4 regions of the Aliiglaciecola sp. SL4 genome follow, and region 1 is predicted to be linked to each of the others. Evidence: predicted binding sites of a transcription regulator. Region 1 holds the regulator's gene; each other region holds the start of a gene.
What was found. Region 1 encodes FNR, which switches genes on or off when oxygen is low (the NO sensors DNR and NnrR bind a similar motif). Its sites were predicted from a motif close to TTGATCTAGATCAA; they were not measured.

Region 1 (7,695 bases):
CAAGATGGGAAGGAACCACATTTTGCATCGCTTTAAACATACTCTCTATTCTACCCGGAAAACGCTGATTCCAATCTGTTAGCATGTTTTTAATCACCTTACGTTGCAAGTTCTCTTGAGAGCCACACAAATTGCAGGGAATAATCGGAAATTCAAGTAGTTCGGAATACTGGGTTATTTCTTTTTCAGAGCAATAGGCTAATGGTCGTATAACCATTTGTTTACCATCATCGCTGACGAGTTTTGGAGGCATAGATTTTAAGCGTCCCCCATGAAACATGTTCAGAAATAAGGTTTCGAGCATGTCATCGCGGTGATGTCCCAAAGCGATTTTTGTCGCCCCCAAACGTATTGCCGTTTTATACAGTATTCCTCTACGTAACCTTGAACAAAGGGAACAAGTGGTTTTGCCCTCTGGAATTTTATCTTTGACGATGGAATAGGTATCTTCGGTGACAATTTCATAAGGTACTTGTAAATTTTCTAAGTATCTTGGAAGTACATCCGCGGGGAAGCCAGGTTGTTTTTGATCTAAATTAACCGCAATAATTTCAAACTTTATAGGGGCAATTCTTTTTAGAAACATCAAAATATCGAGCATAGTGTAACTGTCTTTACCGCCAGACAGGCAAACCATCACTTTATCGCCATCCTCGATCATGTTGAAATCGGCGATTGCTTTACCTACATTTCGTCTTAAGCGCTTTTGAAGTTTATTGAAACTGTATTTTTTACTCTCAGACAGAGACTCGATCTTACTCATTATATTCCTAGAAAACATTGCAATCAGCGCAGATTATACCTGTCCTCATAAAGGACATAAACACTCTAATTTCAAATGTTTTAGGTAAAGTTCTGCTCTGATATTGCTAATGTATTACTAGTGCTTGAGTGGACACTCAAAACCTTCAGGTTTTATGGCTAAAACATCACAATTGAGAGAGTCGATCGTGTGTTCAGCGGTATTACCAATAAGAGCTGCGGTAATCCCTGTTCGACCTACAGTTCCAATCACTACTAACTCTGCATCTATGGTTTTAGCAACTGATGGGATCACATCTTCAGGTAAACCTTCACTTAGATGCTGGTTTTCTTGAGGTATATTGAATTGTTGTGCATGTTCAAGCATACATTTAGCATGATGCTGCTTGACTGATTCCGTATAACCAACGGGATCAAACTCTGGAATTTCTATGGCAATATTCACCGGTGTCCCAGGGTAAGAGTTAACAAGGTTGACTTTGCCTTCTAATAAATCAGCCATCATCCCTGCAGTTTTCGTAATGGTTCTATTTAAACTATGGTGCTCATCATCTTCGCTACCCACATCTACAGCCGCTAAAATGTTGCCATTGCTTGGCCAGTCATGTTCTTTGACAAGCAATACAGGCACGGGTGATTTTCTTAATATATGCCAATCGGTAGGGGTGAAAATAACCGATTTCAAGGTGTCGTGCTCGTGAGTGCCTTTTACAATTAAGTCATAACTGTGGTCAATCACCTCAAATAAGACACTTTCATAAGGACGATTATGCCAAACTACTTTGATATCTACAGAGGTTGAAGAGTTAGCTGACAAGGGCTCAACGATATTGGCTAGCCAATCAGTTTTATCATCCACCACAGCTTGGCGCATTGTTTCTCGTTCATCTACGGTTAACATAGTGGTCATTTCATACGAGAAATCGTAAATGGAAAGAAAGGCAGTAACACTTGCCCCCGTTTTTTGTGCCAGTAAGAGAGCACGTTTAAACGCTTTCTGATCATCAGTGGTCGGGTCTACAACGGCTAGTATTTTGTTAAATATGGACATTAGTTAACTCCCTTGAAAGGTTTACACTTACAACTTAAGTGTATGGGTAATTTAGCTATTTTGCCAGTTAACCGACTATTTGTTTTGACCTAAATCAACTTAACAGGAAAGGCTTATCCGCAGGCTTTATTCTGCAAAACATGTTCACCGAGTTTAGTTCTAAGGGTGGATAAATCGAGGAGCTGGATAAATTTGCCATCTACTTTTATGATATTTTCTTTTTGAAAACGGGTTAATAAACGGCTCACGGTTTCTACGGTAAGACCTAAATGGTTACCTATTTCGTTGCGCGTCATGGTTAAGTTGAACTCTGTTTCCGAAAAACCACGAGAGTGAAAGCGGTCAGATAAATTAACCAAAAAATGTGCAAGACGTTCCTCTGCGGTACGTTTATTCAATAGCATCATCATACTATGGTCTTGGTTTATTTCCGTGCTCATGATCTTAAGCACTTCTTTACGTAAAGACGGAAGTTGCTCGCTCATAGTATCAAGCTTGTCATAGGGTAACTCACACACCATAGAGGTTTCCATGGCTTGGTTGTAACTTTGGTAACTGTCTGAAAAGAGTCCGTCGAAACCAACAATATCACCAGGAAAATGAAACCCGGTTATCTGTTGTTCTCCATCAGGGGAGGTAATATAGGATTTAAATGAACCTGTTCTTACCGCAAATAAGGAGGTGAATTTCTGCCCTGGAATAGTGAGCTGATCATTTTTATGCAAAGGACGTTTACGCTCGATTATCTCATCCAAACTTTCCATTTCTGTTTGGTTCAGGGCTACGGGGATGCAAAGGTGGTTAAAACTGCAATTTTGGCAGCGAATACTGAACTTGTTCGAATCAGACATTAGATAATTCCACTTAATTCATTCGTTACCAATTATGAATCCCTTGGTAACATAAAATCAAGCCAAATAAACATAATAAAACTGCGACGCTACGTTTTACTAAGGATTGTGTTAACCAACTTCTGATTTGAGTGGCGCTAGCTCCCATTGCTAACATAATAGGCAGTGTGCCTAAACCAAAACAAAACATGGTCAACGCACCTTGTACGGCGCTGCCAGTGGAAACACTCCAGGTTAATGTTGAATATACTAATCCGCAGGGCAGCCAACCCCAAATCACACCATAGGGTACGGCATACATAGGGTGTTTAAAGGGAATAAAACGTTTTGACAACGGACTGATTTTACGCCAAAAAATAGCACCAACTTTTTCGACCTTGGTGAGCAATTTAGACCATTGACCCACATAAAGCCCCAGTAATACCATAAATACCCCACCAAACAGGGTGAGTACTTGTGGGTTGATGAAAGATTGGGTTGTGACAACTTGCCCTAAAAGTCCGGCGATAGCGCCAGCAACACTGTAGGATAAAATACGTCCTGTATTATAAGCGATTAAAAATGGCCATTGTGACTGATTTTTTGGCAAGGCAAAGGTAAATGAGGTAACAATACCGCCGCACATCCCTGCACAATGTACACTACCTGCAAGACCAATTAAAATCGCTGAGAACCAGCTGATATCGTTCATTCTTTATCAGTTTTAGGGGTTTTTTGTGGTGCTTTTTTGTCTACGTCATCATCGAATAAAATGTTGTAACCTTGACGTTCTAAATCTTCAAATTGATTTGACTTAACTGCCCAAAAAAAGATCCCGATAGCTAACAAAACGAGCAGTATAGCGATGGGGATTAATACATAAATAATACTCAATTTAGTTTCCTATTAACGGAGCAGACGAATTGAATTTGCTACTACAATGATTGAACTTAAAGACATACCGATAACGGCCATCCATGGGCTTAAGTATCCAGCCACTGCAAGAGGAAGAATAAGTGCGTTGTAACCTATAGCCCAGACCATATTCTGTTTAATCTTATGGCGTACCTTGATTGCCATACTAACAGCAAATTTTACATTACTTAATTTCGAATTTAATAAAATGATATCGGCTGAACGTTTCGCCATGTCACTCGCGTCACCTACTGCAATAGATACATCGGCAGCCGCTAATACAGGCGCGTCATTAATACCATCTCCAATCATCAACACTTTATGTCCATCAGCTTGTAAACTTTGGATGTAATTGAGTTTTTGTTGAGGAGTTTGCCTAAAATACACATTGGGAATTCCCAAGGCGTTGGCAACCGAGGTAGCACTTGTTTCGGCGTCACCACTTAACATCACTAATTGTTTGCTACTCAGGTCATTGACGAGCTGTTTAGCGTCTTTTTTGACTACATCTTTTACCGTGAATGCGGCGATTAATTGTTTGCCTAATTGCAAATACACGCGAGAGTCATCAGGGTTTACTGGCAAATTTAATTTATCATCTAAAATGCTTAAATTACCAATCTTTACAATTTGTGATTGATAGGTACCTTGCAAGCCTTTGCCAGCAATGGTGTCTACGTGATTAACCTCTAGAGGCGTTTTGGATTGAAACGCTTGGGAGATTGGATGTTTAGAATACTGCTCGATGCCAGCCGCTAAGTTGAATACAAAATTTTCGTCTGAATGATTAAATAGCTCAACTTCACTTACACTAAAGTGACCATTAGTGAGGGTACCTGTTTTATCAAAAATTACCGTATCGACATCAGGCATGACGTCAATTATATTTGCTCTTTTTACCAATAAACCATATTGGTTTAACTTTGCTATGGCGCTAGTTAATGCCGTGGGGGTTGCTAAGCTTAATGCACAAGGGCAGGTGGCGACTAAAATCGATATGGCCACCCAAAATGCCCGATCTGGTTGATAAGCTAACCAACCGAAATAACTAATCAGAGTAATTCCTAGAACAATTACAATAAAATATTTTGAGGCTACATCAGCATACACTGCAGCCTTGGGTTTATCGGCAAGGGCTAATTCTTGCAAACGTAGTATTTTATTTACTAAGGATAATTTAAGTTCATTTTCAACTTCTATTTCAAATGAGCCTGACAGACTAATGGTGCCGCCATACACATGGTCACCAATATTCTTTTTGATTTTCTCAGACTCACCCGTCAACATGGACTCATCTACGTTTCCATCGCCAGATGTTATCACCCCATCGACTGGAAACGTTTCACCAGGGCGGACTAGTATTTTTTGTCCTGGTTTAAGGTGTTTTGCTAACACCGAGTTTTGCTTGTTATCACTATCTATCTGAATGGCCGTCAGTGGAATGTATTTAAACATATTGGCAGATATGAGACTGGCTTGGTGTCGTGAACGGTGTTCTAAAAAGCGGCTGATTAGTAATAAAAAGATGAACATACAAACTGATTCAAAATAAATTTCGCCGGTATGGGTAATTGTTGCCCAAGCACTAGCCACAAAAGTACCGATAATGGCTATTGAAACGGAAAAGTCCATATTTACAGATTTCATTCGTAATGAACTAAATGCACTTTTATAAAAAGTAAAGCCAGAATATAGCACCACAGGCGTGGTTAATAGAAAACTCACCCAGTGGAGAAATTCTTTGGTTGTATCTTCTATTGAGCCAAAAATACCAAAATACAGTCCGATGGCTAACATCATGACCTGCATACTCATAAGGCCTGCTAATCCAATACGTTTTAAATAGCTTTTGGTTTCTTTTTGGTAAGAAGCTTCGTGTTCGTCCGCTTGAAAGGGAAGGGCGTGATAGCCTACTGACTCAAGTTGTGAAATGATTTCACTTAGCTTTAATTGCGAATCGATCCAATTTATCGTTGCTCTTCGCGCAGAAACATTCACCGCGATGCGTTTAATACCAGGGGTTTTTAAAAGTTGTCTTTCAATTAACCAACCACAAGCAGCGCAACTTATGCCTTCAATGGTTAATTGTATTTGCTTTTGACTACCGTCATCAACCACAAATTCTTGTTGAATTTCCTCGTGATCGTATGCCTTCAATCTATCAAGGGTTTCTGTTAACTGTTCGTCGCCTTTATCGGCAAACTCTGTTCTGAAGCGGTAATAATCTTCTAATCCATTTTCAACAATTGCTTCAGCAACAGCTTGGCAACCTGGGCAACACATTTTGCGAGGTTTACCTAAAATATCTGCCCAGAAAACCTCTCCTTTGGGGATAGGAAGGCCACAATGGTAACAGCTATTTGGATTATTATTTTCCATTAAGGGTTAAAGTTGAAAGGGGCTTTCTGGGGTAAACCTTTATCCTGCATTATTTTCCATTGCTCATCTAAAGGCGAAAGAGTGAGTTTCCATTTACCTTTTATTGGTTCCTCAGCAGTCGCTTTGTAAATTCCATTAGCATCTTGCGTGAGTAATAATGAAAAATCTTTATCTTGCAGAGTCGCGTGGTAAAAATGAAGTTTTAACGCTTCTCCTGAATTTGGTTTACCAGACAAGAACTCGAGTTGTACCCGATTATCAGTGATGGTTAAGACAGTAGAGATTCCCTGAGCTTTTGCTTCTTGTATCTTGGTTAACTCTAAATTAATGCCTTTACCTTCTTTGTAATAATCGTCTATTACTAAACTATCTTCAGTGTTCAAGGCGAGGTTTAACATAGTGACACTTAGGCAAATAGATACAACAGGTATGGTGATTAAAAACCAAGGCCAAAATTGTTTATACCAAGGTGTTTTATCTGAGCGATTCATTAATATTTACTTCTTATTTAAGAAAATAAAGCCTCGATAAACGAGGCTTTATTAGGAACGAACTTAGTGTTTATTTGTTTTTAGATAAACTATAAACATAGGTCGCTACAAGGTGTATTTTCTTTTCTCCCAAAGTATTTTTGAAAGAAGGCATCACACCAGCACGACCATAATTAACGGTTTCTGTAACCACATCGGTGCTTCCACCATATAGCCAAATATTATCCGTTAAGTTTGGAGCACCAAGAGCTTGATTTCCTTTACCGTCAGGACCGTGACAAGCAGAACATACTGCAAAGCGTGCTTTACCAGCTTCTTTTAAATCAGGGTCAACTTGACGGCCACTTAAGCTAAGTGCATAAGCAACAACTTCTTCAACACCTTTTTCGCCAAATGAGGGTAACCATGCTGCCATGTTAGCTTGACGGCCAAGGGTTAAGGTTTCAACTATCTTCTCTGGTGTGCCACCGTATAACCAGTCATGGTCAGTCAGGTTAGGGAAGCCGCGTTGGCCTCGAGCATCAGAACCATGGCATTGGGAACAGTTTTGCATAAACAAACGCTGACCAATTTTTAATGCTTCTTCGTTGTTAACCAAAACTTCAATAGGCTGTTCAGCATATTGATTGAAAATAGGCGCAAATTTTTCTTCCGCTTTTTCAAGTTCTCGGTCGTATTCAACACCAACACCACCTAAACCGAATAGGGCAGTTTTAGCTTCTTCTCTAGAAGCCAATACGGCGTCTTTAGATTCTTGTAGTGTTTGTACGTTTTGGTTAGAGCTTTTCCAACCTAACAAACCTTTCCAATTCCCTAAACCCGGGTAAAGTAATAAATATAATATTCCCCAAATCATGGTCATATAGAACATGATTGTCCACCACTTAGGTAATGGGTTATTAATTTCGATAATACCATCAAATGAATGATGCATATCGTCACCTTCTGCAACGCCTGTTTTGTTTAACAGACACCAACGTAAAATCAGGTAACACCCTAGAATTGTTCCCAATGAGATTACTGAGACCCAAATACTCCAAAAGCTACTCATTTATCGAAGACTCCCGCTCTTTTTTTTCTGTTTGTTGGGTTGGCTCATCATCAAAAACCAAATTTTCTGCTTCATCGAATCTTTTTTTAGCGCGGCCACTAAAAGCCCAAACCACTATGCCAATAAAGCAAACAAAAACCACAACTGTAAATATGCTACCCGCTGCACCGTAATCCATACTATTTCAGCGCCGTTCCTAGAGATTGTAGATAGGCG
Region 2 (7,695 bases), on a different contig from region 1:
TGCGCCTGATTGCCCCTCTAAAAACACCCATTCTCCGGGGCGTATAGAGATTTTTCTGGCACTAATCTTAGGCTCCTGAACTTGAAAGTTCAGCCAATCTATACCATTGAAGTTTGGCTCTTTTAGCGTAGATTTTACCTCGTTATATATCTCTGCAAATCGTTCTGCACTGGCCTCTGCTTTGGATTTTTGATGATAGTATTTTCCCAAGGTTTTTAATTCTGCAAATAATAACGGAGCCACGAGTAGCATAAATAGACCAGTGTGAAGATCCATACTAGGTCCAAATTCAAACTCACCGATTAAACTAAAACCAATGAAAACTGCTACCAATGCGATTGATAAGGTGGAAAAAAAATCTAACACTGTGGTAGACAAAAATGCCACAGATACTACTTTCATGGTTTTAGAATTGACAATGTTACTGGCCTGGCTTAATCGTGTCTGTTGTTCTTGGTGTTGATTACTACTGGTAATTAAGGGGAGGGCTTTTAACCTATCAGAAAACATCGCCCCTAAACGTTCCAAAGCGATAAAATGTTTACGGTGGAGTGCAGCTGCACCTTTACCTACAATAATCATAAATAAAGGAACCACAGGCATGCTAAGTAGTAAGGAGATTGCCACAACATAATTAATTGGCGCTATCACCAATAAAATAACCAGCGGTGTTGTAGCGGCCATCCACTTTTGCACACAGTATTGACTGACGTAATTACCCACATCAGTTATGTGATCGAACATTAACTGTTGCCAATAAGCCGATGAATATCGGCGTATTAAGGCGGTTTGTTGTTGCTGCCAAATTTGTTGGATATCGCCTTCAATTTGGCTTTCAACGTTTGTTTTGCAGATGGCCGATAGACTATCTGCAAAATATACACTGGCTAACCAAATACTCGATGCAACCGCAAGGTATAACACCTTGCGGGCATCAATTGTTTGCTGCTCGACAACTATCGACATCATCATTTCAGCAAATAACCAGAATGTGAAGATTTGAGCAATAAACTGTATTAGCCTGACCAAAAACACCTTCATTTGCGGCACGCGAAAATCCATGCTTTGCCGCTTTAACCATTGTATAGCTTGAGGTGTTATTTGATTTTCCATTATGATTCGTCCGTACGATCCATATCTTCTGTTGACTCAAGCCACATGGCGTTAATGATGCCAAATGAACATGCTAATAAAACCCCTAAAATCCATGTGAAATACCACATAATTTCTCTCCTGTTATTATTAATAAATTGCGTGTGACTTGCTCAAGTCAGCTTGTTTCACTCGTCCTCTCATAACCCAGAAACCGTATGCGGTATAACACAGCACAATAGGTACAAACACACAGGCCACAATAAACATGGTTTGTAGAGTTAAAAACGACGAGGTTGCATCCCATATGGTTAAGCTTGCGTCAGGCATAATGCTGCTGGGTAGTAAAAATGGAAACATTGAGAATCCTGCAGTTAAAATAATGCCTGCAATACTTAGCGCACTTGCAACAAATGCCTTGCCACTTCTGCCGACACTAGAAAAGAAGGCGGAGGCCAATGCAGCAACAATACCTAGAACAGGGGCTGCTATCATCCATGGAAAGGCACTGTAATTTTGTAACCATCCTCCACTTACAATCGATACGGTTTTATGCAAAGGATTGCTGGTTGCAGCTATATCTACGTTTGAAGTAATTTGATAGCCATCGACGCCAAGGGCCAAATACACTCCTGCTAAGGCAAAAAGAGCCGCTGTTGTTGAAGCTAGTATTACTGACAAAGAACGTGCCCGCTGATATAGGTCACCATCGGATTTAAGTTGTAACCAAGTTGCTCCGTGGTTTAACAGCATTGCAACTGAAACTAGTCCGGTTAGCAGTGCAAATGGTGTTAGTAAACTGAAGAACGAGCCTGTATAGGTTGACTTTAAAGTCTCGTCTAACTCGAAAGGGATACCCAGTAGTAAGTTACCAAATGTCACACCAAATATTAGGGCAGGAATAAAGCCGCCTGCGAAAAGCGCCCAATCCCACATCATTCGCCATTTTTTATTGGTTAGCTTGCTACGGTAATCAAAACCTAACGGACGCATCCACAGCGCGATTAAGGTTAAGGCTAGTGCTAAATATAAAGCTGAAAACGCAGTAGCATAGATCATCGGCCAAGCAGCAAAAATAGCGCCACCGGCAGTGATTAACCACACCTGATTACCGTCCCAGTGGGGCCCTACGGTATTGATCATGACTCGGCGTTCTTGATCGGTTTTTCCAATCAGCGTCAATAATGCACCTACTCCTAAATCAAAGCCGTCGGTAATCGCAAAACCTATGAGTAATACACCTATCAACACCCACCAGATAACGCGAAGGGTTTCATAATCAATCATGAGTTTGCTCCTTGAGGTTGTTCATCGTTTAGTAGTTGTGCCGCCTCTTCTAATTCACGCTCGGCTTCGGCAAAAGTTTCACTGGGGCCTTTTTTGGCGTATTTCTGCATTAAATAAAAGGCGGCGATAAACATAATTGCATAGAAGAATGTGTAGGCTATTATCGTGATAACGACGTCAGTAACACTTAAATTGGATACAGATGCATGTACCGGTAATATTTCTGCAATTGACCAAGGTTGACGACCGTATTCGGCAACAAACCAACCCGCTTCTGAGGCTATCCAAGGAAGTGGTAGGCTCCAAAGAGCAAACCTCAATAACCAGCGAGGTTTAGTAATTTGGTGCTTAGTAGAGTAATAGAAGGCTAGGGCAAACAGCACTAACATGGCAAATCCAGAAGCAACCATCAGTCTGAAACTCCAAAATAACGGTGCAACTTTTGGAATACTGTAATCAACAGCTTGTTGAATAGCATTTTCGGAAGGGTTAGTAACATCATCCGTAAAAGGCTGTAAGAGCATGGCAAAGCCTAAATTGTCTTTGTGTTGCTCAAAATCAGCCCGTTCAGCTTCTGTCGCTTGGCCATTTCTGACTTTGTCTAATAAGTCGTAAGCTACAATTCCAGATAAAATACGCTCTCTATGGCGCTCTTTATGTTCTTTTAAGCCAACCACTTCTTCGTCTAGTGAGCGTGTGGCAATGATACCCATGGCGTAAGGTATTTGGATAGCATAATCGACAGATTCAGTTTCATCATTGGGTATGCCAAACAAGGTGAAAGCAGCAGGGGCAGGCTGGGTTTCATATTCAGCCTCGACAGCGGCTAATTTAACCTTTTGAACATCACCTAATTCATAACCACTTTCATCACCTAAAATAATAACTGAGATGACCGATGCTAACCCAAAGCTGGCCGCGATGGCGAAAGAGCGTCTAGCAAAAGCAACGTCTTTGTTTTTAAGTAAGTAATAAGAAGAAATAGCTAGAACAAAAATTGCACCGGTAACATAGCCTGCAGATACCGTATGTACAAACTTCACTTGCGCTACAGGGTTGAAAATGACTTCTGCAAAACTGGTCATTTCCATGCGCATGGATTCGAAGTTAAATTCTGCGCCCACAGGATATTGCATCCAGCCATTGGCAATTAAGATCCAAAGGGCAGAGAAGTTAGAACCTATGGCAACTAACCAAGTTGTCATTAAGTGTTTCACTTTGGTCATTTTGTCCCAACCAAAGAAAAACAAACCAACAAAGGTAGATTCTAAGAAGAAGGCCATAAGTCCTTCTATCGCCAAAGGCGCACCAAAGATATCACCTACATAATGGGAATAATAAGACCAGTTCATACCGAACTGAAATTCCATGGTTAAACCTGTGGCAACGCCAATAGCAAAGTTGATCCCAAACAACTTACCCCAAAACTTGGTCATTTGTTTATAGATTTCTTTGCCAGTCAAAACATACACAGATTCCATTATGGCAAGCATAAAACTCAAGCCTAAGGTTAATGGAACAAATATGAAATGAAACATGACGGTAGAGGCAAATTGCCAACGAGATAACTCAATTAGAGTCTCGTTCATACTGTTTCTCCTAGTGATTTAAAAAGTGTTGTCGAATCTATTATATTCCGATGGTTTCTACCTCGGAGTTGATCTTAATCAACATTATTGAACTCAAATTGCATTCTGCGTGCCAAATATGGAAAATATTTTAAGGTGTTGAAAGGATTGGAGTTTTATTTTTGGTGAGGCTTTATTTTTGGGCTTGTGTGTCACTTATGACAAGAAGTGTGTCATAAGTGACAGTTGCTGATTTGGCAGCTGATTTTGTGGATTAATTTGTTTGGCAGTAGTCTACTCAGACATAGGCGCAGTGACGCTAAAAGCGCCGCGAATATCATTTAACGAAAAGTTTATTGCCGTGTCCTGTGGGTAGTGTTGGTTTATTTTTTCACGTAAATCCGAGGATATATTTGTACCATGACAAGCAACACATAACTGACCAGTAGGAATGGCTTTCATCATTCTAAATTGCCCATTTTTAATATCACTAAAGACCAATTTATCCATTGCTTCGCCCTGTTTCAGTTGCTGTTCAAAGTTCACTAATACCTCTTTTTGCCACTCATTGGGTTGGTTATCGGTGTTGCGGGTTTTCAAACTTGTGCGACTTAGGGTCCAACCATTAGTGGATAGTTCAGCGGCAATTTTAGGTGCTTGTTGTTGACAAACCTCTACTGCACTTTCAAAGCCACCAGTGCCAATTGCATTGAGTAATTCACTTATGAGTTGCTTACCAAATTGCTGCATTTTTTGTTTGGCAATGTTTTGCATCTGTTGCTTTGAGGATGCTTCCTGATTTTGAAGCTGACTAATTGTTAGCGGGTCCTTTTTCGTGGCTGTTTCATCCACCTTAGTAGCCGTTCCATAAGATCTGCAACTGACAAGAGTTAACACACCTATTGTAGTTACACATATTGCTAATATTTTATTCATAGTATTTCCTATTCTAGTCGTTCTATTCCAAGTGCTTTTAGCACATACTTTTCGTAAACCGGTTCACTTGTGCCCGTGCGCATTTTCCGCATGAAGTATTTTTCAAATGCAATTTTGGCTAAATGTACCCATTTCCCTTTTTTAAACCAGGCGACATTACGAGGCGGAATTTGCGGCATGGCTACAAATGCTGCTCCTGTGTTGCCCATGTCGGCTAAGCAAATTGCATGCATAGTGCCTTTAGTGTGAGGCGGTTGCTTGTCAATAATGAGGGCTTTTAGATTGTGGGCGATGGCGGTCATCATAGTTTCGATCATGTAACCTGTTTTAGGCGTTCCTGTAGGGACTGGAGTTGCCTCAACTGGAGGGATAGCAACACAGACTCCGCCGGAAAATATATTCGGGTAGGTTGGATTGCGATGGTATTCATCGGTGAGAACGAAACCTTTAGGGTTGCACAAAGCATCAACATTTGCCACAGCGTCAACACCACTGAATGGAGGGATAAGCATGGCATGGTGAAATGGTAGTTGATGCTCGAATTCAACTTCACCTTTTCGGTTTAACTCAGAAACAAACATCATACTTTCAGTGACCTTATCTACGCTGCTGTTACAAGTCCACTTTATGTCTCTGGTTCTAAGTTCTGACTCCAACATGGTTTTAGAGTCTCCCACACCACCTAAGCCCATATGCCCGATATAAGGTTCACAGGTAACGAAGTGAATGGGTACTTTGTGGCGGATCTTAGCGTCTCGGAGTGCTTTATCTAAGATAAACGCATATTCGTATGCAGGCCCAAAGCAACTGGCGCCTTGGAAAGCACCAACCACAACTGGTCCTGGATTTTTTATTAGCTTTTCAAAATCTTGATAGCATTGTTGAGCGTGATCTAAGGTACAAATGGATTGCGTGTAAAAGTCAGGTCCAGCTCCTTGAATATTAGCAAAGGCAAGTTTAGGTCCTGTGGCAATTATCAAATAATCGTAGTCTATGCTTCGGTTGTCGTGGGTTAAAATAACATTGTTTTGTGCATCGATTTTATCCACCCTTGCGCAAATGAATTCAATGCCTTTTTTATTGAGATATTTTTCAATGGGCATCGTTATTGCGTTAGGCTCTCGCCATCCAACAGCAACCCAAGGGTTGGAAGGAACGAACCGGAACTCAGCTCGTTCATTGATCACAACAACTTGGTGTTCCTTGCCTAATATCTCTTTTGTTTCATAAGCCGCTGGCATGCCACCGGTTCCTGCGCCTAAGATCACTATTTTAGCCATTTTAGATCCTTACTTTTTTAATATCGTTAAAGGGTACGACACGTAAATACTTAATAAGCAAGACCCGTGCTATAAATTCAAAATTGTTTAAGGTATTGAAAGTTATATGTTTTATTAAAATCATTTGAGATGATTTAGATATAACTTGATTCCTGTGTCATTTTTGTCAGAGTATGAGTCAATAATGACTTAATGAAGGTTTCACCGATTATGAATGTGAGTGTCGTACAATCGATGATTGATGCAATGGAAAAGCCGGCAATTTTTATTGATCTTGAATACCGTATTTTAGCCGTTAATCCAGCGTATCGAGATACCTATGAAAATGAAGTGATAGTAGGTAAAAGCCGCTGTTTTGAAATTTCCCACCGAAACTCAAGCCCCTGTGATCAGCACGGTGAAGATTGTCCAATGGAGCAGTGTAATAAAACCGATAAAACTAGCAGTGTTATTCATATTCACGATACGCCATACGGAAAAACCTATTGTGATATTTTGATGAAACCCATCAAAGATGAAAATGGTATCACCACCGGATTTTTAGAAGTGTTAGACCGTATAAAGTTTGCGTCCAATGAGTCGAATGCGCAACTTATGATAGGTGCATCAGAGCCTTTTAAAAAGATGCTAAATAAGATTAACCGCTCAGCTAAGTCCGATATTGCGGTGCTTTTACACGGCGAAACGGGTACTGGTAAAGAGTTAGTGGCTAAGGCTGTTCATGAGTCGAGTTTTCGAGCAGAAAAACCCTTTGTAATTATTGAATGTACAGGTCTTAACGAAAATTTATTTGAGTCGGAGTTATTTGGTCATGAAAAAGGTGCTTTTACTGGCGCAACCCATGCCAAAAAAGGGCTGATAGAGATGGCTAATGGTGGCACTGTCTTTTTTGATGAAATAGCAGATGTGCCTTTGGCTATGCAAGTTAAACTATTGCGGTTGCTTGAAACCCATTGTTATCGCACCGTAGGTGGGATTAAACAGAAAAAAGCTGATTTTAGATTAATTTGTGCAAGTCATAAGAACTTACTTGAATTAGTAGCATCGGGTGAGTTTAGGAAAGATTTGTATTATCGCATCGCGGGCTTTCCCATTATGTTGCCTTCATTGGCTCAGCGTCGTTCCGATATCCCTATTTTAGCCGAACATTTTTTAAAACAATCCGAACTACATCGTAAAAGATTTAGTCAACAAGCGATGCTTAAATTAAGTCAGTACGATTTTCCTGGCAATATTCGTGAGCTTAGAAGTATTGTCGAGCACTCAGCGTTACTTGCTAATGAAGACATTATTGAGGTTGAGGATTTGCCTGAACTCATCATTCATTCCGATAATTTTGAGGGCAAGGACGTGAAGCAAGTTATTTCCTTGGATGAAGTCGAAAAACAGTACCTTTCTCAATTGTGTTTTTCTAGCACTTTACCTGTAGATGAACTTGCCCAGCAATTAGAGGTGAGTCCGCGAACCCTTTATCGGAAATTACAGAAATATGGCTTAAAATACGACGGAAGATAATTTGCCCGCGTGATCTG
Region 3 (7,695 bases), on a different contig from region 1:
GAGCATTCATATATTGCCATTGATGAGGGAATATTAATTAAAACCGGAAAACAGTTACTCATTTCCGTGCGCAGAGCAATTGTTGGAGGCTCTTTGCAGAAATTACACAAAACCGTTGAGCAAGAATTTTTAAAAGCAGATCAGGAACAGTTGGAATTACGCAGTGTCTTGGCCAAATTAGAAACCACATTCTTAAAGCAGTTTTCATCGATATCGAAAGATTAACTTACCATGAGTAAAACAGGCGGCACACAACAATCCCAAAAACAAGCAACGCAAGCGTTGGTTAAACAAGTAGCAACAAAAGCACAATTAAAACTAAACGCAAAACGCCGCTCCTCACCTGGAGTATGGTCAGGTTTAGGGATGATGGGAATTATTGGTTGGTCTGTGGCTGTACCTACTTTTCTTGGGGTAATGTTAGGCATTTGGATTGATAACAACTTCGAGCAACAACGTTCATGGACCCTAGCATTATTGCTTGCGGGGTTGGCCATTGGATGTTTCACCGCTTGGGGCTGGGTAAGTAAAGAGCACCAAGCGATCCATGATGCCGACGCTGATACTCAACATAACAATATAACAGACGAGGAAGACTAACTATGAGCGATCATTACAGTATGCTAATAGCGTTATTCGCAGGTGTTGTTTTGGGCATTAGTTTTTTCTATAGCTTATGGTTTACGGTACAAAAAGGGTTGCAGTCTAATCGCCCAGAATACTGGTTTATTGGTGGTTTTGTACTTCGCATGGGAGTCAGTGTGGCGGGCTTTTATTTTATTTCAAACCAGCAGTTTTGGCTGCTGATTTTGAGTCTCGTTGGCTTCTTAATTGGTCGAGTGATTACCAATAAAGTGCTAACTATTACGCCCAAACCCCAGATTCAGTGATTAAAAACAAAAAGCTTTAGTCGAATATTAGATAAAACAATAAAGGCTTAGAACCATGCATATTACGCCCGATGAAATTATTTATTGGCAATACGGCTTTTTTAAACTTAATGCCACTATCGTTTTTACCTGGTTAATTATGTTTATTTTAGTTTTGGGCGCGTACCTTATTACTCGTAATCTAAATGATCAATTGCGCCCGACCCGCTGGCAAAATGGTTTAGAAGTTTTGGTAGTGACAATTTTACAACAAATAAACGACGTGGGTTTACGCTCACCAGCAAAATATATCGGTTTATTGGGTACCTTGTTTTTGTTTATTGCCATGGCTAATTTGCTCACTATATATCCAAATTATGAGCCTCCAACCGGTTCGCTTTCCACCACAATCGCGTTATCACTTTGTGTATTTATTTCGGTTCCGTTATACGGAATAAAAAGCCAAGGGCCAATAAGGTACTTACAATCATACGCTCAACCTAACTTTTTTATGCTGCCATTTAATATTATAGGTGAGCTTTCTCGTACCTTAGCATTAGCGGTGCGTTTATTTGGGAACATGATGAGTGGTGCCATGATCCTTGCCATTCTATTAGTTATATCACCTTTTGTATTCCCAATAATTATGTCTTTGTTAGGGTTATTAACAGGTATGGTGCAAGCCTATATTTTCTTTATTCTCGCCGCTGTGTATATCGCCGCAGCCACTGCACAAGATCAGCAAACTATTCAAAAATACACTTCAATATCCATTTCTGCAAAGGAGAAAAATAATGGATAACCTCACCCTAATTGCAATTTGTTCAATCATTACTGCTGGGCTAACAATTGGTATAGGGGTATTGGGCCCTTCGTTAGCAGAAGGAACGGCAGTAGCAAATGCGTTAAAAGCACTTGCACAACAACCCGATGCCTCATCCACCATAACCCGAACATTATTTGTTGGCTTAGCCATGATTGAATCAACAGCTATTTATTGTTTTGTAGTGTCGATGATTATGCTTTTTAGCAATCCATTTTGGAATTATTTTATAGATAAAGCAGGAAGCTAAGCAATGCCTATAGATTGGTTTACCGTAATCGCTCAAACCGTCAATTTTCTAATACTATTGTGGTTGTTAAAGCGCTTTTTGTACCACCCAATTATTAACGGTCTGAATAAACGAGAAACCAAAATTGCGCAAATTCTAAGTGATGCAAAGGCAAAAAATGAACAAGCGAAAGTGTTGCAAACGGAGTATCAACTTAAATTAAGTCAAATAGAAAAACAACGCAGCGAGATCATTCATACAGCCAATCAAGAAGCGAAAGCTAAACGTCAAGAACTACTCGATATCGCACAACAAGAGGCGGCTGAAATTCTGGAAACTCGATTACATTCTATCGAACAAGAAATCCAAGCCTTGCAACAGCAAGTTGTGCAAAGAAGCATGCAGGAAGTCTTTAGTACGAGTCAAAAAATACAGAATGAACTTGCCGATAGTGAATTGCAAACATTGATGTTCAATAAGTTGTTGCTGCAACTTAACACCTTGAATAGAGAACAACACGCTCAGTTTAGTAAAGCGTTAAACGCCACTACAGCGCCTATTCATATTCACAGCACCTTCGAGTTAACTTCAGCACAAAAAAGCCGGTTACAACAATGGTTTGAAGAAACGTATTCATCAGACAAATTGGAAGCACTTGAGTTTAATTACACAATAAACCGAGAATTAATTTGTGGCGTAGAAGTTATTTTTGATGGCTGGAAAATTCCTTGGAGTACACAAAATTACTTGAATTCAATGAAAGAAAACCTGCAACACCAGTTGCCTAAAAAAGTGTCTACTCACATTAGCACCATAAAGACAGTTAATAAGCCAGATCTGGCGCAATCAAACATACGTTAAACCAAAAAAGTGAAGAGATAGAATGAAACAGGATCCTCGGGCAAGTTTACAGCAAAATTATGATTCACTATTTGAACAGCTAAACCAATCAAATAACGATGTGACGAGTAACTGTTTGCTTGAAGAAGTTGGTATTGTTAACAGTGTGTCTCAGGGTATTGCCACTGTAAGGGGCTTACCAGGTGTAGGTTTTGAAGAACTGGTGCTTTTCCCAAATAATATTTACGGAATTGCCTTTAATCTAGATGAAAATGAAGTTGGCGTAGTGTTGTTAGGTGACTATTGTCAGCTAAGTGTAGGTGACCAAGTAAAGCGAACTGGACGAGTGATGGACATTGTTGTGGGCGAACACCTATTGGGCCGTGTTATTAATCCTTTAGGCCATCCAAAAGATAGCAAAGGTCACCTTTCACAGGCACCTCGCTTACCCATTGAGCGCCCTGCTCCAGAAATTATGTCACGTTTACCAGTGACCGAACCATTGCAAACAGGCATTAAGGTGTTAGATGCCCTACTCCCCATTGGACGCGGGCAACGGGAATTAATCATGGGCGACCGACAGACCGGGAAAACCTCAATCGCCATTGACACCATTTTAAATCAGCGCGACAAAAACGTCCTATGTATTTATTGTGCTATCGCCCAAAAATCATCTTCAATTGCGAAAACCATTGGCATATTACAGCAGCACAATGCCCTTGAATACACAGTTGTTATGGTAACCGAAGGCAATGATCCGCCAGGATTGGATTATATCGCGCCCTATGCTGCAACCAGTATTGGCGAATACTTTATGCACGCAGGAAAAGATGTACTTATCGTTTACGATGATTTAACTCGTCATGCCCGTTCATATAGAGAGTTATCTTTATTACTTCGTCGTCCGCCTGGAAGAGAAGCATTTCCAGGAGATATATTTTATTTGCACTCGCGGTTATTGGAACGTTCAACTCACTTAAATGAAGAACATGGGGGCGGTTCCCTGACGGCCTTACCTATCATTGAAACCGAAGAACAAAATATGTCGGCTTACATTCCAACCAACCTAATTTCCATTACCGATGGGCAAATTTACTTGTCTCCCAAATTATTTGATTTGGGGGTATTGCCAGCAGTTGATGTGGGAAAATCCGTATCCAGAGTAGGCGGAAAAGCGCAAAGAGAGGGATTTAAAGCCGTTTCGGGCACATTAAAATTAGAATATGCACAATTCGAAGAACTGGAATCATTTGCGCGTTTTGGCGCTCGTTTAGATGACAGCAGTTTAGCAACAATCGAACATGGTAAGCGTATTAGGGGCCTGCTTAAAACAACCAGAGTCGTCCCCGTTGTCAGTACCTGCTCAAATTATTGTATTGTTAGCCCTAACACATCATTTCTTTGATGGGATTTCTCTTCAGTATATTCAACAGGCGCAAGATGCCGTAGTCGATGAAATTGATAACCTTCATGAGGATATTCAACACAAATTAGCCCTAGCGAATACCTTAACAGAACAAGAGCTCAAGGATATTCTAACTATGTTTAAACAAGTTTTAGCACCTTTGCAAAGCGGTTCTGATAGCCTTCCTCACGCTAATACGGAAAGCGGCGAATCATAATATGAGTGAATCGAACAGCGATTTACAACGTAAAATTGTCAGTGCAACTGATTTGAAATCAGTTGTTAGAACCATGAAAGCCATGGCTGCGGCAAATATAAATCAATATGAAAATGCAGTACTTTCACTGGAAGATTATTACCGAACCGTACAATTAGGACTAACCGCTTATTTTATCAATACTGACAAAAGTGACTATCCCGCTACAGAAAAGATATCCTCCCCATCAGATCATAAATCCAAAGTAGGAATTATTGTTATTGGCTCTGATCAGGGCTTGGTGGGGCAATTTAATGATATTTTAGTCGATTTTTTAAATGTGAAGCGGCAACAGTTCGGCGCGGCGCAACTGATATGGACAGCGGGTGAGCGAATACAGTCGTTACTCGAAGGACAAAAAGTTCTATTAGGAAGACAGTTTCCATTGCCTAATTCAATAGAAAGCATTACCTCTTTTGTTTCTGAGATTTTGATAGAAATCGAGCAACAACAAACAAAAAATCAGTTAAAAGAAGTTTATCTTTTTTTCAATCGTACTTTAGACAAACCTAACTATGGCCCTTGCTTTAAGCGGATATTACCTTTTGACCAAAAGTGGAAACACGAATTTGTATCACTAACTTGGCCTAATCAATGTATTCCAGAGTTGCTTGTTAATAATGCGACGACCTTTAGCACGCTAATAAAAGAATATATTTTCACATCCATTTTTAAAGGTTGCATAGAGTCACTAGCAAGTGAAAATGCAAGTCGACTTATAGCAATGCAGCGAGCTGAAAAAAATATAGAAGAGTTACAAGAGCAAATGCAAAAGTCATTCAATAAACTCAGACAAAGTGCCATTGATGAAGAGCTTGCTGATTTAGTGAATGGGTTTGAAGCCCTTACTGCCTTTGAAAAATGAAAATTATAGTAGGTATAAGGGAATCATTAGGTTTGCCTAAACATATTCGACTAAACTGTTTATTCACCAATATTGATCGACATCAAGTAGTGATTGAATAATCGGTGTATGGTCAAAGTGTATCGGCTTGATTCATTAATGGAGATTACTATGCAAACACCGCAAAAAATTCTAGTTGTCATCAGTGGCAAGCGTAAGCAGCATGAAGCCTTACTTCGGGCTTTAAAATTTGCCGAATTGAATGAAGTACATATTCATCTTCTGAATGTAATTTACGAGCCTATTTTAGATCTAACCGATGTGCTTTCAAGCGATCACCGTAAAGAAATGAAAAAAGAATATCTTGCAGATCGTTATCTCTATCTCAATACCATTGCTGAAGATCTGGAGAAAAAGAACATCCGTTGTACTACCCATGTCCAATGGTGTCGAGAGGTACACGAAGGTATCGAAGATGCCGTTAGCAAGATCCAACCGGATCTGGTGATCAAACGCATAACCGCAGACTCCATGAGTATAAATCCCTTTGCTATGCCAATCGACCGGCACTTGCTACGTTACTGCAAAGCACCATTGTTATTGGTAAAACACGCCACTTGGACAAACGCGCCTATATTGGCTGCGGTTGATGTGTTAGCCAAAGACGATAAACACGTTGCGTTGAATCAAGACATTTTGGAAGCGGCCCGACTTTTTGCACAGTTAGGAGAAAACGAAATACACACTGTGAGCGCGTATTTAGTGCATAACATGAGTGCCGCCATTGATTTCCCTACCATTAATTTTGAAAAACTCAGTGCCAATAGTGCTCAATTTCACAGTGATAAACTCGATAGCATGGAAAAAGCCCATGAAATTCCCATGGCCAAAAAGCATGTTGTAGCAGGCATGCCAGAAAAAGTAATCCCAAATGTAGTTAAACAAATCGACGCAGGACTGGTGATTTTAGGCACAGTGGCTCGTAAAGGCATTTCCGCAGCATTTTTGGGAAATACCGCTGAATCCATTTTGGCAGAACTCAATTGTGAGGTATTGGCTCTGAATATCGATGAGAGTGAGACGGAGTGATTTCAAAAAGCAAGAAGCCTAAAGCTCGTCAATAAAAAAAGATACCAAAAGGTACCCTTTACCTGGTTGATTTTTGTTCGAGTAACGAAAATAGCGTGTTCGCGATCTCAGTATTAAGGCCCTCCATAGGTTCTCATTACAAACATTTATCTGTTGTATGGGAGGAAGAAGCGACCAAAGAAAAAGTGGTTGTGACGGGTCCATCATATTGCGACGTGTATGCCCCACACCTAGAATTCATCTAGCCGATGGTACAGATATTTAAGAAAAGGGGTAACCACCATACTGGCGTTTTACTTTTTCAATCGGGATTAATTTATAATTAGGGTGATTCAAATCACAAATCGACTTGTTTAGTTTCGCCCCTTATTCTACTCTTAGAGTAAGAGCATCATCATTAACTCCGTATCCAGCGCTTATGGTGATGATTTGAGTGATTGTTAAACTCGACAAAGTACACGGGGTCCAATGAAATTATGGGAACATGGTAATTACGTTGTAGGTAAATGCCGACAAGTTATACTTTATAGTGGTCGAGGCCCTTGGAATGACGAAGCTCTTGAGAAAGGGATTAAAAATACCGGGGATGCTACAGAACTGGTTGATAAATCTCGCCCGTGGGGACAGATAACTTGTTTGTATGGAGAGAGTTTATTTCCCCCCTCAACCTATGAGATTTTTTTAGAACAAAATAGAATTCGTAAAAATAATGGTATAACTTGTATTGCCGTAGTGATCTTGAATTCGGATATTAGTAACACAATTAAGCAGCAACGCTCTATAGGTTATGAAGCGACAGGTATTGATTATGCTTTCTTTGACTCAGTCGATAACTCAATTCCTTGGTTAGAATCTAAAAAGATTGAATTGGATGTCACTGAAATTAAAACGTTTTTTGAAAACAGCATATTATAATATTACACCTACACAAAGTCCCAAAATCCGCACATTAAACCCCTAAACACATATAATGGCACCTAAAAGGAACTTTAAAACAATTCTTGATAAAGTTACAATTTAGGTACATTATCTAGGTATTAATCAAATAATGTTCCAAAATAGTAACTTTAAGGCCGTTATGCTAATTAAAGAAATTGTCTCAAATTTAGGCGAGCGTCTCAAACAAGCGCGATTAAATGCAGATTTAACGCAGCAAGACATTGCGGATAAAACAGGCCTTTCCAGAAAGGTAATTATGCGCGCAGAAAAAGGTCATGCTCAGTTAGAAACTGTGGTTGCAATTTTAGTCGCATTGGGGCTAAGTAAACAACTGGATCTGTTTATCCCTATTGCAACCGAATCCCCAGTTCAATTAGCCAAACGACAAGGACAAAAAAGAC
Region 4 (7,695 bases), on a different contig from region 1:
GCGGTCGCTTTATTTCAGCGAGTGCTGCGTTGATCAATTTTTAGAGTTGTTTTTTGGGCGTAAACTTTAGATACTCAAAGAGAAGTTTTAAGGGCCGTGGAGTACGCGTGCTTTTCGGTTTTTAATTATACATTCACTGCACTACGTCAATTTTTTGAGCTCACAACATAGAAGAGGTGACAATGTCACAGGCCATATGGATTCATGCACTTAAGACTGTGCCCCAGATCGATAAAGCATCTTGGGATAGTTTAAATATTTTGACTAAATGGCTGGTGGCGAGTCGCTTTTCAGTCACGATCATGAGTTTTACCTCGGCTATTATTGGCATATTACTGGCGTTAAGTACCGCTAGTGTCGATTTAAGCCTTGCGGCTTTGTGCATCATCGGTTTGGTGTTAGCCCATGCCACCAATAACTTGCTGAATGATTATACCGACTCGGCAAGAGGGGTAGATAAAGGAAATTACTTCCGCACCCAATACGGTACCCATGTTCTGGAAAGCGGATTGCTCACTAAATCACAGTTGATGAAGTATATAGTCGCAACAGGGGGCTTAGCGATTATATGTGGCGCCAGTATCATTTACATCCGCGGTATTGAAGTGTTGTGGTTAATGTTAGCTGGGGCATTTTTTGTGTTGTTTTACACCTGGCCGTTGAAGAAACTTGCCCTAGGCGAGGTGTCAGTTTTAGTTGTGTGGGGGCCATTAATGGTCGGCGGAGCTTATTATGTTAGCAGCGGACAATGGAGTAACGCTGCTATGTTAATTGGTACTTTATACGCTTTGGCACCCACAGCGGTTATTTTTGGTAAACATATCGATAAAATTGAGATGGATAAGAGCAAAGGGATTTATTCCCTACCGGTGTTGCTTGGTGCCAGTAATTCGCGAAAAGCGGTACAAGTTATGCTGTTATCTCAGTATGTTTTGGCCGCCTACATTTATGTAAACGGCTACATTGGTTTTAGTATTTTAATTTTATTAGTCACCTTACCCACGCTTATTCAAACACTTAAAGTGTTCAATAAGGAACGGCCCACAGAGATGCCAGAGGGCTTTCGTAAAGAAGTTTGGCCGTTGTGGTTTGCGCCCAATGCTTTTCAATATACTCGGCGTTTCAGTTTGCTGTTTTTGCTGATGTTAATCTTAGAAAATATTATCTCTGGCATAGGCGTATAACCCTAGGATAAAAGCCATTTGCTTAGCTGATAATACCCGCTAACCAAATGCCTAAGGTTAGCAAACTGATCACTGCGGCGAGTCCATAACATATCAGTTTGACTAGCCCATGGTGTTGTACCTTTAAGTCGTGTAAACCATGGCGAATACGGTGGGCAGCATGAAATGTGGGCAGAATAATAAAAGCGCCACTGAACATCAGCCCCCAAAAACTAAAAAACCAATTGTGGGCTTGGGCATAGCTAAACTCCATCAATCCCAAGGGTTGCAGTAAACCTAAAAATAACACGGCGGCGGGAATAAAAACCGCAAAACACACGCCGCCAGCGCTGAATAATGCCCACCAAACCGGTTCAATACTGCGCTGGGGTTTCGTAGCAGTCTTATCGCTGTTTTGTGTTGTTAGCGAATTCATAAGTTCCCCCAAAATAACCAGAAAAATAAGATGATCACTGAGAATACGCCGGCCCATTGTCCTGCTACGAGCAGATTGGCTGGCACTGTAATTTCCCCAATTCGAATTGGCATCACTCTGGGAAACAACACAAAAAAGGTCCATGCGTGAAATAGACTGGCCATTAGGGCGATTAGGTTGATGACCAACACCCAAGGTTGAGCCATGGCGGCTTGCCAGTTGAGCCAATGACTTTCACCTTGCCATAAACTGAAAATGCCAGAGACTAAACACAAGATAAAAAATGTGAGGGGCAATACCGTCGCTTCTCGCAACATATAGGCTTTAAAGGCATTGTGTTTTAACCACCAGGTGCGAGACAGGCTTGTGTGATAAGTCATAAATTCCCCTTAAATAATTCGATAATCATGTCTTTAGCGGATTCAACTTTAGATTGATTAACTGCCGCAGCGGGATCTACATTCTTCGGGCAGACTTTTGAGCAAAATCCCACAAAAGTGCAGCTCCACGCGCCTTCTTCGGTATTCAACAACGGCATGCGTTGGGCTTTGCCGTGATCACGGTTATCCAAGTTGTAACGATGGGCTAGGGTGATAGCTGCCGGGCCTAAAAATTCAGGGTTTAAGCCAAACTGCGGGCAAGCAGAATAACAAAGTCCGCAGTTTATACAGTCGGAAAATTGTTGGTATTTCGCCATTTGTGCAGGGGTTTGTTTATGTGTTTCTGTGATGTTTTTCTCATCACTGATCAAATAGGGTTTTACCGCTTCAAGATGAGTTAAAAACGCATCCATATCCACAATTAAATCCCGCTCTACGGGGAAGTGGGCTAAAGGTTCGAGGAATATAGTGTCGGGGTAGTTACGCAAAAAGGTTTTACAGCCTAGTTTCGGGATACCATTGACCATAAGGCCGCATGAACCACAAATTGCCATTCTGCAAGACCAGCGATAACTCAAAGAGGGATCTAACTCTTCTTTAATATAATTCAGTGCGCCGAGTACCGAGGTGCTGTCATCACAGGGAATATCAAATTGCTGCACAAAAGGCGTTTCTGAGGTTTCTGGCAAATAACGACTGATATTAATGGTTTTCATTTTTGACCTCCTTACCTGCGTCACCGTATGCCCGTGTTGCTGGTGGCAACAGTGAAGTGTCAACTGGTTGCCAAGCTAGCTGTGCATCATTATTGGCTTGGTAGTGCACCAAACTATGTTGTAAAAAGTGCTCATCGTCACGGGTGGTGCAGCCTTCATCAAGGCGCTGGTGGGCACCTCTGGATTCAAGGCGCTGGTGGGCACCTCTGGATTCACGGCGTTGTAGTGCGGCCAAGCAGGTTGCTTCGGCCACATCTATGCCAAAACCCACTTCAATGCATTGTAATAATTCCGTGTTATAGCCGAGGCTTTTATCACTAATGCCTATTTGTTGGTAGCGAGCTTTTAGCGCCCGCAGGGTAGTGAGGGTTTGCTGCATGCCTGCTTGATCGCGATATATTCCGCAGCCTTCTTCCATGCTTTTCACTAACTCTCGTTTAATGGCTACCCAGCTTTCTGAACCTTGCTGGTTACGTAAGTCGTTGATGCGTTGTTGTTGAAGATGAAATTGAGCTTCTAAGGTCGCCGCTGGGGTGAGTGCTTGTTGTTGACTAAAATCTGCCGCTTGTACACCGGCTAAACGACCAAATACCAACAACTCACTGAGTGAATTGGACCCCAATCGGTTGGCGCCATGTAAACCCACTGAAGCACATTCACCAACGGCAAACAGGCCTTTAATGGTCGTTTCACACTGGGTATTGGTGGTGATCCCGCCCATGGTGTAATGCACCGCCGGACGCACTGGAATAGGCTGTTTAACTGGATCCACGTTGACATAGGATTTGGCTAACTCACAAATAAAGGGAAGACGTTCATTTAAATAGGCTTTTCCTAAATGGCGTAAATCTAAATAGACAACATCACTGTCGCCATAACGGCCTGTCCGTCCTGCTTGCTGTTCGTGCCAAAACGCTTGAGACAATTTATCTCTAGGGCCCAACTCCATGTATTTGTTTTTCGGCTCGCCAATGGGCGTTTCTGGGCCTAAGCCGTAATCTTGCAGGTAACGATAGCCCTGTTTATTTAGCATTAAACCACCTTCCCCTCGAGAGGCTTCGGTGATTAAAATGCCAGAACCCGGTAGGCCAGTGGGATGATACTGCACAAATTCCATGTCTCGCAGCGCTACGCCGTGTCGATAAGCTAGCGCCATACCATCACCGGTAACAATGCCACCGTTGGTGTTGAAGCGAAATAGTCTGCCTGCACCACCTGTGGCTAAAATAACCGATTTGGCGCGAATGAGATGTAACTCACCGGTGGCAATTTCTAAGGCGACAATGCCTGCGATTCGCTCTTCGTTTACCACTAAGTCGAGTACAAAAAATTCATCAAGACGCTGGATCTGACCATAACGCAAGGAGGTTTGAAACAGCGTATGTAACAAATGAAAACCGGTTTTATCTGCGGCAAACCAAGTGCGTTCTATTTTCATGCCGCCAAACCGACGGACTTGCACGGAACCATCTTTTTTGCGGCTCCAAGGGCAGCCCCAATGTTCCATTTGCACTAATTCTTGATGGGCGTGGCGCACAAAATAATCGACGACCGCTTGCTCGGCTAACCAGTCACCCCCTGCAACTGTGTCTTCAATGTGGGCGTCAAAACTATCGTCGTCACGGGTTACTGCTGCTGCACCGCCTTCTGCCGCCACTGTGTGGGAGCGCATAGGATACACTTTGGATACTAAACCAATACGTAAATCACAGCCGTTTTTTTGTGCCTGCTCGGCAGCTGCAATGCTGGCTCGTAATCCCGCTCCACCACCTCCAACAATAAGTACGTCATAATCTTTGTATTTCATTTCGTCCTATTTCCCTAACGGTGTGTTATCCAACTTAGCTCAATTTAAATCCCGCCTTTGTAAACAGGTGTTAGCTTTAGGTAGATAATATAACCATAAAATAAATAAGGTTAATACTGCTAAACGAGCAAATAATGACCTTGATCAATGAAATTTGCTTAGTTCGAGTGGTTTTAGGAGGATGCACAAAGCAAAGTGGCTAGTGCATCTTTTTTTTAGGCTAGTGGCGCGATATTTAATGTGAGTATTAGAGCCGCATAGGGGAAATGTTTGCGAAAGGTAGATAGCAGAGCAAGCCTTAACTTGCTCTGTTTATATGCTGTTTAACTCATTTTCTTTAGCCAGCTCAGGGGGACTATGCTCAAAATGGGTCGAAAGACCACCCAAGGCCATGCCGGCACGTAGCTGTTTGCGCCTTCTTTTTCGATGGCCTTAACCATGGCTTTACAGCCTGTTTCTGTATCTACAATAAAGGGAACTTTTTTAACTTTTTCGTTAATTTCACTTTTGATAAAACCAGGATGCACTGTGGATACTTTAATGGGTGTGTCTAATACATCAATTCTCATGCCTTCCGTGAGGGAGCTTAAGCCTGCTTTTGTGGCAGCATAAACATTCATGGCTCTGCGTGCGCCACGAATGGCACTGATAGACGAAATTGTGACTAAGTGTCCAGCATTTTGTTGTCGGAATATGGCCATAGCGGCTTCACACTGGGCAATTGCTGAAACAAAGTTGGTGATGGCTGTCTGCTTATTGGCGTAAAAATATCCTGTACCAATAGGCGCACCTTTTCCCATGCCCGCATTTACAATTACTCTGTCGATCTGGCCAAATTCTTGATGGAATTGGTCAAATACTTCGAATACTTGATCATGGTTGTCCACGTCTAAAGATTTAATTGACACCTTAATATTCGGATTGATGCTGAGTAGTTCTTGTTTTAACTCTTCCAAGCGCTCAATACGGCGAGCACACAAGGCTAGGTTTCTGTTCATTTTGGCAAACTCGATGGCCATGCCTTTACCTAGACCAGAGCTGGCACCGGTAATTAATATGTTTTTTCTGTTCATTGTTAGACTACACTTGTTTAGGTTTAAGGGTTACTTATAGGTGATCAATGCTCTATTTTCACCTTCGAAATGGCTGTGTTCGTTCAAGGTAGATAAAAATACTCTAGAGGGAGTATTCACTAATTTGGTTATACCGCAATTAACTAGGGTCCAATTTACCTGCATAACTTTTTCTGCCGGCACCCCTAACAAATACTGGCTGACCACAGATATAGGCCCACCAGAGGTAAAAACCGCTACTTTTTTCGCGCCATTTGCGTTTTTAGACACATTGTTTAAGGCTCTGATGACACGTTTCTGGTAGCAATCCCAAGATTCCACATATTGCTCACAGTGCTGACCAGACATCCAGCGATCCATGGCATCGTTAAACAATTTTTCAAAAGCCTGTTTGGGGTGATCATGTTTTAATATCCACCCTTTAACCGAGGGGGCATCAGCGAACTCTGGCCCCATTTGGGCAATGATGTCGTTATGATCGTATTCATTCCAACTGGCATCAATATTCCAGTGCGCCTCGTCTAGCTGTGAATCCATACCAGATAAACAATTTTGTAAGGTCTGTTTATGCCGTAGCATACTGCCTAAAAATACTTTATCGAAACTACCTATCCGACTTTGCAACGCACCGCCTAATACCTTAGCTTGCTGGTGCCCTATATCGGACAGTTTATCGTAATTTTGTTGGCCAAAAGATGCTTGGCCATGCCGAATCAAATAAATAGCCGTCAAAGTTTTTCCTATTCAGTTGTTGTTATCGTCGTTAAATAAGCTTGATGGGGCTCATCAAGCTTATTATTGATTGTATTGGCTTAGCGTATTAACCGCGTTACGGCAATTGCACTTATTTATTTAAATACTTTTTCAGCTCAATACGGGTGACCATACCCTGATGAACTTCATCTGGACCATCGGCTAGTCGCAAAGAGCGAGCTGCTGCGGCAAATCGTGCAAGAGGGAAGTCACTACACATTCCAGCTCCACCATGGAACTGGATAGCCATGTCTACCACATTTTGCAACATTCTTGGCACAACCACTTTGATCGCCGAAATTTCTGTCATGGCATTTTTAACACCGACAGCATCAATTTTCCAGGCGGCACTTAAGGTCAGTAGTCGAGCTTGATCTATCGCCATGCGAGCTTCAGCAACACGTTCCTGATTACCTCCCAATTTTATGATTGGTTTGCCGAATGCTTCACGTGCCTGTCCACGTAAAATAGCTAATTCAAGGGCTTTTTCTGCCATACCGATAGCGCGCATACAGTGGTGAATACGGCCTGGGCCAAGTCGTCCTTGAGCAATAGCAAAGCCTTTACCCAGACCCATAATGATGTTTTCTTTAGGCACACGTACATTAGTAAAGTGCATTTCACCATGGCCGTAAGGGGCATCATAATCACCATAGGCGGTTAACATACGTTTAATTTCAATACCTTCGCTGTCGAGGGGGACTAGCACCATGCTATGTTGTGCATGTCGGTCATTTTCGGGGTTAGATAATCCCATAAAAACGGTAACTTTGGCGTTAGGGTGGCCTAGCCCTGTACTCCACCACTTTTTGCCATTGATTACGACTTCGTCACCATCTAGTTCTATTGTGGCTGCCATATTAGTTGCATCTGAGGAGGCGACTTCGGGTTCGGTCATGCCAAAAACAGAGCGGATTTCGCCAGCTAATAAGGGCGTTAACCATTGTTGTTTTTGCGCTTCTGAACCAAAGTGGTAAAGCACTTCCATATTGCCTGTGTCTGGCGCATTACAGTTAAAAATTTCAGGGGAGAAAGGAACGCGACCCATTTCTTCGGCCAAAGGTGCGTATTCTAAACAACTTAGCCCTTTGCCGAGCTTGTCGTCGGGCAAAAATAAATTCCACAGTCCCTGTTCGCGGGCTTTTACTTTCAAGCGTTCTACATCAGGATGCAGTGTCCAGTTATTCCAGTCACCACCGGGATTCATTTCTTCCATTTCAGCGTAGATTTTACTTTCAATGGGGTAAACATTTTCTTGCATAAAGGTTTTTAGGCGAGAAAGGTAATCTTGTGCTTTTTGACTGTGCTCGAAATGCATAATCGTCTCCGAATAATTAACTTGCTGACTAGCATAAACACTGTTGCCA

Region 2: a site for FNR is predicted at 4,037-4,050, ahead of AB6T38_RS15645 (cytochrome ubiquinol oxidase subunit I). Genes of this name have one in related genera too.
Region 3: a site for FNR is predicted at 5,360-5,373, ahead of uspE (universal stress protein UspE). Genes of this name have one in related genera too.
Region 4: a site for FNR is predicted at 4,637-4,650, ahead of frdA (fumarate reductase (quinol) flavoprotein subunit). Genes of this name have one in related genera too.

The regions. Positions count from the first base shown of each region.
Region 1 covers NZ_JBGOSE010000002.1:36,492-44,186, forward strand. Annotated here, with positions in the region: gene ttcA (tRNA 2-thiocytidine(32) synthetase TtcA) at 1-745, opposite strand, end outside; gene uspE (universal stress protein UspE) at 881-1,813, opposite strand; gene fnr (fumarate/nitrate reduction transcriptional regulator Fnr) at 1,927-2,664, opposite strand; gene AB6T38_RS03890 (sulfite exporter TauE/SafE family protein) at 2,690-3,355, opposite strand; gene ccoS (cbb3-type cytochrome oxidase assembly protein CcoS) at 3,352-3,537, opposite strand; gene AB6T38_RS03900 (heavy metal translocating P-type ATPase) at 3,550-5,937, opposite strand; gene AB6T38_RS03905 (FixH family protein) at 5,937-6,428, opposite strand; gene ccoP (cytochrome-c oxidase, cbb3-type subunit III) at 6,499-7,479, opposite strand; gene AB6T38_RS03915 (CcoQ/FixQ family Cbb3-type cytochrome c oxidase assembly chaperone) at 7,472-7,657, opposite strand; gene ccoO (cytochrome-c oxidase, cbb3-type subunit II) at 7,659-7,695, opposite strand, start outside.
Region 2 covers NZ_JBGOSE010000012.1:70,905-78,599, reverse strand. Annotated here, with positions in the region: gene AB6T38_RS15660 (ABC transporter ATP-binding protein/permease) at 1-1,113, opposite strand, end outside; gene cydX (cytochrome bd-I oxidase subunit CydX) at 1,113-1,223, opposite strand; gene cydB (cytochrome d ubiquinol oxidase subunit II) at 1,243-2,379, opposite strand; gene AB6T38_RS15645 (cytochrome ubiquinol oxidase subunit I) at 2,376-3,968, opposite strand; gene AB6T38_RS15640 (DUF3365 domain-containing protein) at 4,242-4,883, opposite strand; gene AB6T38_RS15635 (NAD(P)/FAD-dependent oxidoreductase) at 4,892-6,163, opposite strand; gene AB6T38_RS15630 (sigma-54 interaction domain-containing protein) at 6,374-7,678, shown strand.
Region 3 covers NZ_JBGOSE010000001.1:740,646-748,340, reverse strand. Annotated here, with positions in the region: gene AB6T38_RS03410 (F0F1 ATP synthase subunit epsilon) at 1-225, shown strand, start outside; gene AB6T38_RS03405 (AtpZ/AtpI family protein) at 232-600, shown strand; gene AB6T38_RS03400 (ATP synthase subunit I) at 603-890, shown strand; gene AB6T38_RS03395 (F0F1 ATP synthase subunit A) at 946-1,671, shown strand; gene AB6T38_RS03390 (F0F1 ATP synthase subunit C) at 1,664-1,942, shown strand; gene AB6T38_RS03385 (F0F1 ATP synthase subunit delta) at 1,946-2,782, shown strand; partial or broken gene AB6T38_RS03380 (alternate F1F0 ATPase, F1 subunit alpha) at 2,805-4,383, shown strand; gene AB6T38_RS03375 (F0F1 ATP synthase subunit gamma) at 4,385-5,287, shown strand; gene uspE (universal stress protein UspE) at 5,438-6,355, shown strand; gene AB6T38_RS03365 (hypothetical protein) at 6,824-7,270, shown strand; gene AB6T38_RS03360 (helix-turn-helix transcriptional regulator) at 7,404-7,695, shown strand, end outside.
Region 4 covers NZ_JBGOSE010000001.1:1,831-9,525, forward strand. Annotated here, with positions in the region: gene AB6T38_RS00010 (dienelactone hydrolase family protein) at 1-33, shown strand, start outside; gene AB6T38_RS00015 (prenyltransferase) at 183-1,184, shown strand; gene frdD (fumarate reductase subunit FrdD) at 1,207-1,599, opposite strand; gene AB6T38_RS00025 (fumarate reductase subunit C) at 1,596-1,979, opposite strand; gene AB6T38_RS00030 (succinate dehydrogenase/fumarate reductase iron-sulfur subunit) at 1,976-2,695, opposite strand; gene frdA (fumarate reductase (quinol) flavoprotein subunit) at 2,682-4,502, opposite strand; gene AB6T38_RS00040 (SDR family oxidoreductase) at 4,826-5,575, opposite strand; gene AB6T38_RS00045 (histidine phosphatase family protein) at 5,606-6,307, opposite strand; gene AB6T38_RS00050 (acyl-CoA dehydrogenase family protein) at 6,420-7,646, opposite strand.